Regions from separate parts of the Paenibacillus sp. FSL R5-0519 genome, predicted to be linked through region 1. Evidence: riboswitches for the same ligand, from Rfam matches in the RefSeq annotation. Region 1 holds a riboswitch; the other holds the start of a gene.

Region 1 (4,678 bases):
CGATCACATACCATGTCATCCAAACGTATACAAGGTACTCGATCGCATATCATGCCACTTAGAATTACTAAAGATTATGATTCTCCACTCCTTGCTCCAGCCAGTTACATTACGGAAACCTTTTACATTTCGTAAACCTTGTTGCCCCTAACGCCCACGTTTTTGCTAACTTTTCTTTCAATCCTCTTACTTTCCGATCCCTTTCTTTTAGTCATTTTCCTTCATTCCTTGTGGCTTTTCTTTACTTACTCTCCTTGCAGATTAATAAAAGCATCCTCGGCTTTCACCGATTCAGGAATCATTTCAGTTGCAACGAGCCATGCACGTACATTCTCCCACGATTCCATTTCCTGCCGACCAAACGGTTGACCTTCTTCATTCATGAGCGGCAGTAGAATAGCCAGGCTTTTGGTTTCGATCTTCGGGTCAAGCGGAGACGTTTCATTCTCATGAGCGAGCAAAATATTCAAGGCCTCTTCTGGATGCTCCGTCACATATTTCTGTCCTTCCTGGATCGCTTTGACGAACCGGGTCAGTTGTTCTTTTTTGGCTTCCATACCAGCTTCACTTGCGGTCAGGACCAATTCATAATAATCAGGCACGCCATAGTCGACAGGATTAATCGATTTCATGGCATGGCCTTCTTTCTCCAAAATCAATTGTTCATGGTTAATAAAACCACCCATAATCGCATCCGCCTGTCCAGAAGCCAGGGAAGGAATCAGATCGAATCCAACGTCGACCAGCTTCATGTTATCCGGGTTGCCACCATCGTGGCTGATCATCGTACGTACCATCGCGTCATACAGCGGAATCGAAGAATAGCCAACAGTCTTTCCTTCAAGGTCTTTGGGTGAACGCACGTTGCCATTCGCTTCGGTCAACAGATGTACGAGCGGGTGGCGAACAACAGCAGCAATGGAACGTACAGGAATGTTCTCACTACGCGCGAGCAAGATTTGAGGCTGATAGCTTAGAGCCAGATCGATTTTACCGGCAGCAACCAGTTTGAGTGAATCATTGGTATCCGCAGGCATCTGAATGTCGACATCCAGACCTTGGTCTGCAAAGTATCCTTTTTCCTGAGCTACATAGATGAAGGAATGTACTGCATTGGGGTACCAGTCGAGCATGATGGACAGTTTATCTTTGGTATCTGATGCTGGTTCTGTTACAGTCGAGTTTGCTTGCTGTGCATTGGTTTCCGAATCTGTTGTTGGCGTGTTTTTGCCAGCACCCGTGGTGCCGCATCCGCTAACGATCAGCAACAGGCTTATGAGTATAATGGGAAGCAGGGAGTATATACCTTTGTTAGTCATAAATGAAGTTCCTCATTTCATCGTTTGGGTTTGTAGAAAATGGACAGCAGCATGTTAACGGACAAAGTGACAATGTACTGATTAAAGTTAGCTGCTGGAATGGTGCATAAGTTATGTTGTGTAGAGCGTAATTCCTGTAGTAACATCTAAATTCTCTCTACATTTTATCCAGCTATTTTTTCGCTTCATGGCGCCGAGTGCCAAAGCGTTTCTCCAGCCAGGCAATCAATATAAACAAAACGATCCCGAGCAGGGATAACAGCACAATAGCGGCGAACATCGCGTCCGTGTTCATGTTGCTGGACATGCGGCGGCTGAAGTATCCGAGACCTTTGCTGCCACCGAGCCATTCGCCTATCGTTGCACCAACCACGCAGTACACCACAGACATCTTTAGCCCCGAGAAGAAGGAGGGAAGTGCCAGTGGAACCTGGAGTTTGCGAAAAATATCCCACGTGCTGGCTCCCATGGTGAGCAGTAGTTCACGCTGCTCTGGATCGCCTTGGCGAAGTCCATCGTAGGTACTCACCACAATGGGAAAGAAGGCGATCAGGAACACCACCGCGACTTTGCTCCACAGCGTGTAGCCAAACCATAGGATGAAGACGGGGGACAGGGCAATCAACGGGATCGTCTGACTGATTACGATGAAGGGATATAACGCTTTTTCAATCGACCGATTCATATGCATACCAGTTGCAAGTGCAATTCCGGCACCAATGGACAAGCCAAAACCAACAACAACCTCCATCAAGGTAGCAGGCAGATGTGTAGCCAGCAGGAGGTGACGATGCTCATACAGGGAGTTGGCAATCGCCGTTGGGGCTGGAATGATGAAGGAGGGCACCCATCCCATACGCACAATCCACTCCCAGAAGACAAGCAGCAAGAGCAGGAGCCAAATAAACAGACCATAACGGTCAAGCCAACGCCTTACGTTATTCTTCATGCAGTTTCCCAAGTTATCCTCTCGCATGCAATTGTTCCTCCAGTCGTCGTCTCATCTGAACGAGCGCCGGTTCGTAGATCATGTCCGAATGTCTTGGACGTGGCAAAGGTACCATCAAATCTTGTAGCGGTTGGCCTTGGCTCCCCGGAGTTAACAGGATAATCCGATCACTGAGTAGCAGGGCCTCTTCAATATCATGCGTAATGAACAACACGGTTTTGCCCAGATCTTCCCACAGCTCCAGTAGCCAGCGATGCATCTCGCGTTTGGTTAAGGCATCGAGTGCGCCGAATGGTTCATCCAGCAGCATGAGATGGCCACCTGTCAACAAAGTACGAAGCAGTGCGACACGTTGGCGCATGCCACCCGACAGCTCGTCCGGGTAAGCATGCGCGTAGCCGGATAAGCCAAATCTGTCGAGCCCTGCCATTATGTCTGCGCGAATTTTTCCCTTATCATGTCGCCCTGGAGCAAGTTCAGCGGGGAGCATGCAATTCTCCATGACGGTTCGCCAGGATAACAGGAGGTCCTTTTGCGGCATGTAGGCCACCTGCCCCAGTCGCTTTCCTTCAGGGACCCAAGGAATTTCAATGGTTCCGTGGGTTGGCTCAAGCAGGCCTGCCAGCAGCTTGAAAAGGGTGCTTTTACCGGAGCCGCTGGAGCCGATGAGCGAGACGAATTCGCCGTTGGCTACACGCATCGACACATTGGAGAGCACGGGGGAATCCCTTTTTCCCGGGAAAGCGTAGCTCATGTTGTGAATGGTTATGTTATTATCCATCTCGTTCTGTTCCCCCTTGTTATTCCAAATTCAACTTCAAACTGCGGGATCTTTCATTACACCTGCTGATCTGCCCGCAGAACGCGAAAAAGACCCACCCATTTCCGGAGAAATGAGTGGGTCTGTAAGTTCAATTCACATTAAATTTCATCATCAACATGAAAAAATCCGCTTACTGAAAGGCCGCTCCACTTCCCTCCGCTGGTATGATCCAGATCAGGTTCAAAGGGTCCGAATCATTCGATTCGTCTCAGCCGTAAGGCTCCCCTAGTGCATTGTTCAAGATATGCAGTTGTGTGTTCAGCATATATCACATGCAAGTGGAATGTAAAGGGGGCCGTGGGTTTATTTAATGAAACAGATACGATACAATATCTACTGAATTTCTATACACTGCTTTCGGGATGTAATCAATGGAAGGGGAAGTGTAATATGAAAACGATTGGTCTTATTGGTGGAATGAGCTGGGAGTCATCGTTAGAATATTATCGAGTTATTAATGAAGAAGTGAAAAATAAATTGGGAGGATTGCATTCAGCCAAGTGCATTTTATATAGCGTGAATTTTGAAGAGGTCGAGCGTTATCAAGCTGAAGGTGATTGGGAAAGCGCTGGTGAATTATTAGGGAATGCTGCTCAGTCATTGGAAAAGGCAGGAGCAGAAATGATTGTAATTTGTACAAATACGATGCATAAAGTAATTAAACATATTGAAGAAAAAGTGACACTACCCATCGTACATATTGCTGATGCAACAGCAAATCAAATTCATAAGTCCCATATAAGTACGGTTGGTTTACTCGGCACGAAATATACGATGGAACAAGACTTTTATAAAAAACGAATTGAATTTAATGGTATTAAGGTTTTGATACCGAATGAAGAGGATAGAAAAGTTGTCAATAAAATAATATACGAGGAATTATGTTTAGGGAAAATTGAGCCCTTATCAAGGGATTATTATAAAAAGGTGATCCAAAGGCTGGTTGATGATGGAGCTGAGGGAATCATATTAGGTTGCACCGAAATTGGATTATTAGTAAAAGTAGAGGATTCAGAAGTTCCCTTATTTGATACAACATATATCCATGCGATTGAATCTGTTCATTTGGCACTAGCCAAATCATTTGACTCAACCCGATAAACCCGTTCTCTGATTTACCTTGGCTCATGAACTCGATATAATAGGGATGGGCCGTACAGGCCGGATCACAAAATGCAGGTGGGATTGTTCTCCCTCCTAGGCAGAATGGGGACCCAAGTTGAAAACGTTCAAAAAAGTATATATTGAGATCACAAGTATCTGCAATCTGGCTTGCAGCTTCTGTCCGCAGACACAGCGTGCCAAAGGATTCATTGACCCTGAAGTCTTCAACAATATACTGGAACAAGTTAAACCACATACCAATCATATTTATCTACATGTCAAAGGCGAACCCTTGCTGCATCCCAAAATAGATCTGCTGCTTGATTCCGCACATGAGAAGGGACTCAAGGTGAACATTACAACGAATGGTACCCTGCTGCCCAAGACTCAGCATAAACTGCTTGGAAAACCGGCGCTGCGGCAGATGAATTTCTCTCTGCACAGCTTTGACGGGCATGAAGGTTCAACCGACCGTGACGGATA
Region 2 (4,678 bases), 2.9 Mb from region 1:
GTTGCCCCGAGCCAAACTTCGCCATTGGCTTTGGGAACAATATAGACATCCTCTGCATAAACCGTTCTGTCAGGTCTGTACCCTGCATGTTCATCTGAGAACTGAACAGCAGCTATTTCTCCTTTTACCGACCACACAGGTAAGCTCAGATTCACATGTCTCATCAATGCTTCACTCTGTAATCCAGCCGCTATAACGACATGTTTGCACGTTATCTCACCGATCGATGTGGTGATCCCCTGCACGCCGTGTTCGTTTGCTTGTACATTTATATCCTGTATGTCCTCCATAAACCGCGCGCCCATGGCTTGAGCAGATTCCGCATATGCCCTAGTTAGATGGACAGGAAGGATTTCACTCTCGTATGGTCTGTAGTAGGCTCCGTATGTATCTCTGTTAAGCCACGTTGCCTCCTGTTGCACAACCGAACGATCCCACCACACCTCATCAACAGACAAACCGGAATTTCGATTGTTCTTATAGCGGCTTAATTCACTGTATGATCGAAAAGGGGTCAAGAATCCATGGCGTTGCAGGCCGACCTCTACCCCACTGAGGGTATCCATTATCCCTTGTTGCTCAATAAGTAACTGTCTACTCTGCCTGGCAAGCTTAGCCATCAAAGGATGAGCAAAATCCTCACTATCTGGCGCCAGCATTCCAGCCGCTGCGCAAGAAGTGCCTCCCGCAATCGCGGAACGCTCCAGCAACAAAACACCCTGTCCACGGGAAGCAAGCTCATACGCAATGGCACAACCAACGACACCTCCGCCTACAATAATCGTTTCTACATGAATCTTATCCGGATTATCAGGTACACTTTTGCTTCTTGATTCCGTTTCAGAGTTCAGTTGATGACTGAAATGATTCCTGTTCTGACCCGTTACGATCTCATTCATCCTCTTATCTCCTTTCACCGGCTTAGACTTCCTGTAGCAACGATAGCCTGCCTTAGTGATGCAGCTGCCCGATCCGGGGAATCGCTCGACCATACATTTGAGATCACGGCGACTCCCTGTGCCCCAGCAGAGCGAATCGCGTCGATGTTTCCCGGCTCTATGCCTCCGATCGCGATGACAGGAATGGAGACACCTCTGCATACTTCATCAAGAGCATATAATCCTCTTGGTTCTAGATCTGGCTTGCTGTTGGTCGCGAAGACATGCCCAAAGAAAAGGTAATCAGCTCCCTGTTCTTCAGCGATTTTTGCCTCATCGATGGAATGAACAGATACACCCAGACGATATCGCTGCATTTTGCTTATGACAGCAGGGTTGTATTTACGTATCGCATCTTGCCCCCAATGAACACCGCCATAGAGATCATTCTCTGAGGGCAGTTCTGAACCATTGATAACGATGCGACAAGATGGAATACCAACATTACGCATACTTTCAGCCCAACCGATCTTGTCTTGCCATGTAAGTTGTTTCTCTCGTATGTGAATATAGTCCACCCATGGCCAAACATCCTTGGCTGCTTTTACAAAAGATGCTCGATCTCCTGCACCCGTAGATACAACATGCAATTCAAATGATTCGTGAACATGCTCATGAAAAATTGCGGTACCCTCCCTCTCCTTCCAGGCGTGAATGCTATGAAAACACAAAAAAAGCCACTCCCGTAGGGGAGTGGCTGCGTATGAATTATAGGATCAGATCACTGACTGATGCATACAGTTCATTTCGTGCAGTACAGCTAAAGACCTATAGCCATAACGTTATACACGCAACTGCATGTTTCAATTCGCTAAGCAGACGGTTGAAATCTTTTCGAGTTGCCGTTTGCTCACGTCATTCACTGAAACGCGCTCGCCACTTCCCTACGCTGGTATGATCCAGATCAGGTGCAAAGGGTCCGGAATCGCATTCTTCCATCTCAGCCGCATCGTGCGGCCCCCCTAGTGTTCATATGAAGTTGTAGCCTATGTTACCATAGACGGATTTTTTTGTCACCGTCATTTCTGTTAAACATGGTCTCAAATCATCTAGTTTTTCTCAGACCATTCTTCGACATTCCATGTTTTGGTGACCCAACCCTCGTAAAAATCAGGTTCATGAGATACCAGTAACACCGTTCCCTTAAAATCTTGCAAGGCACGCTGTAACTCCGCTTTGGCTGTGACATCCAAATGGTTTGTCGGCTCATCGAATAAAATCCAGTTGCTTTCGCGCATCAGGAGTTTGCATAAACGAACCTTGGCTTGTTCTCCACCACTCAGCATGTTGAGCGGACGAGTAATGTGCTCATTCTTTAATCCGCAGCGAGCGAGATGACCCCGGACCTCATTCTGAGTCAAATGTGAAAACTCATTCCAGACATCCTCGATCGGCGTGATATTTCCAGCACGAACCTCCTGCTCAAAATAGGCCGTTTCGAGATAATCTCCCAAAAAGGTCTTTCCACTCAGTGGAGATATTTTCCCGAGGATGGTTTTCAGCAGTGTCGATTTACCCACACCATTACAGCCTACAATGGCAATTTTCTCACCACGTTCAATCGTCATCGTCATTTTGGGCAGCAAAGGATACGTATATCCAATTTCAAAATCAATACCCTCAAAGACCGTTTTGCTACTCGCGCGGGCATCCTTGAATTTGAACGTTGGTTTAGCCGCTTCATCCGGGCGATCAATACGTTCAATCTTGTCCAGCTGTTTCTCGCGGCTCTTCGCACGACCTGAAGTTGAAGCCCGCGCCTTGTTACGCTGAATGAAATCTTCCTGTTTCTTGATGTACTCTTGCTGCTTCTCGTACGCATCAATATGCTGAGCTTTATTCATATCAGCCATCTCCAGGAACTTGTTATAGTTCGCTGCATATCTCGTTAATTTGGCAAATTCCAAATGATAAATGACATTTACGACTTCATTCATGAATTCCGTGTCATGGGAGATTAGGAGAAATGCATGCGGGTAGTCCTTCAGGTAACGTGACAGCCATTCAATATGCTCAACATCCAGATAGTTGGTTGGCTCATCCAGTAACAGAGCTGTAGGTTTTTCGAGCAGAAGCTTGGCAAGCAGCACCTTGGTGCGCTGTCCACCACTTAGAGCTGCGACATCTCGATCAAGACCAATTGCAGACAAACCAAGACCATTGGCCATCTCTTCAACTTTTACGTCAATCAGATAAAAATCGCCCTGTTCCAGTTGTTCCTGAATATCGCCCATCTCTTCCAGCAACTGCTCCAGCTTATCTGGATCTGCATCTGCCATCTGGTCCGTAATATTCATCATTTGTTTTTCCAATTCAAGCAACGGAAGGAAAGCATCCTTAAGCACATCACGAATCGTTTTGCCTGGCGTAAGCTTGGTGTGCTGATCCAGATATCCATAACGGACCTTAGGTGTCCATTCCACTTTTCCACTGTCTTTAAGCAATTTACCGGTAAGGATGTTCATTAATGTGGATTTACCAACACCATTGGCACCAACAAGTCCTACACGCTCTCCGGCGAGTAAACGAAACGATACATTTTTAAATAACGTGCGATCTCCAAAATTGTGACTCACGTTCTCTACTGACAATAAACTCATAAGATGAGGTTGCTCCTATCTATTAGACATTACTTTTATTATGGTTCCGAACCCCTATTCTAGCACAGGTCTCGTCTTTTCTGAAAGTAATGTAAACAGTTCAGGAACTCCTTCCAAGATTTTGTCATGTTCGCAAGCTAACGATTAGAGCAGTTATATTCGAAATAGCCTTGTGCAGCTGCTTGTCTTCCGTCTGTGAACACCTCTTCGGCACGGTAACCATTACCACATGTGGAGGGATAGTAGTACTTGATACCCGTTAAAGGATCTACTCCACCTACGATGGCCGTTTTCTTCACAAGTCTGCCTCCACCAATCGCATAATTGTTGATCTTCTGGTCACCAACACCTATACCTTGGATAAAGGCCATAATCCCTGTATCGTTGATGGAGTTGTACCAATCTTCCTGTGCTATCAGGGGCATCGTAAATGTATAGGATACACCGTTCTTTCTGGCAAACTCATTATGGCGGTTAATCACATCAGCAAGATCATCCTGCACAGAAGTTACAACCCGGCTTCGTCGAACTTGTTCAAATACGCTGCTATCTTGAAGTAAAGGAATCTGTGTGGTTGAAACCAGTTCTTTTTGAAAGCCCTCCACCCATCTCCCTGCGCTTGCGTCGTAGGCATAGACATAGTCGTCCAATGTAAAGTTAATACTGTTACCGTATGAATCTGAATATGTATAAGGTTTCTTGGGACTCCATACTTGCCTGAAAGAATCTTCCCGGTTACCTGTCAACTCTGTTTCTGTGGACAACATATAATAGCCATCGTAATCCAGGATAACCACGGCAGGAATGTAATTAAACATGTTTCGAATAGCTGCGGCATCATCCTGAATCCCCATATTCAAAGCCATCGTCTGAGTAAACGTCAACAAGGCAAGCTCCTTATCCGCTTTAACAAACTTGGTTGAATCATAACCTGCTTCATCACTTTGTTTCTCATTTTGATGCATAACTGCACCTGCATCCATCACTGCGGTTTGAAGTGCAGATCTGTATCGATGTCCAAGAAAGTTAGCCTCTTCGGCATCTTGGGTATGGAGTGAGATGATCCAGAAGAGCGGGAAGAAGATCAGCACGAATACTATGGATAGCTCAGTAATCTTCATTGAGGACCATACCTCCGTA

The links. A riboswitch is a leader RNA that binds a small molecule or an ion and turns the genes downstream of it on or off. The one in region 1 is predicted to bind thiamine pyrophosphate.
Region 2: another riboswitch for thiamine pyrophosphate. It lies ahead of MKY73_RS12455 (thiamine phosphate synthase); the one in region 1 lies ahead of MKY73_RS25080 (ABC transporter ATP-binding protein).

What each region holds. Positions count from the first base shown of each region.
Region 1 covers NZ_CP150234.1:5,580,721-5,585,398, reverse strand. Annotated here, with positions in the region: gene MKY73_RS25090 (ABC transporter substrate-binding protein) at 246-1,319, opposite strand; gene MKY73_RS25085 (ABC transporter permease) at 1,492-2,295, opposite strand; gene MKY73_RS25080 (ABC transporter ATP-binding protein) at 2,282-3,049, opposite strand; TPP riboswitch at 3,226-3,328, opposite strand; gene MKY73_RS25075 (aspartate/glutamate racemase family protein) at 3,482-4,192, shown strand; gene MKY73_RS25070 (radical SAM/SPASM domain-containing protein) at 4,311-4,678, shown strand, end outside.
Region 2 covers NZ_CP150234.1:2,697,640-2,702,317, reverse strand. Annotated here, with positions in the region: gene thiO (glycine oxidase ThiO) at 1-899, opposite strand, end outside; gene MKY73_RS12455 (thiamine phosphate synthase) at 914-1,609, opposite strand; TPP riboswitch at 1,803-1,912, opposite strand; gene MKY73_RS12450 (ABC-F family ATP-binding cassette domain-containing protein) at 1,988-3,538, opposite strand; gene MKY73_RS12445 (hypothetical protein) at 3,676-4,659, opposite strand; gene MKY73_RS12440 (hypothetical protein) at 4,646-4,678, opposite strand, start outside.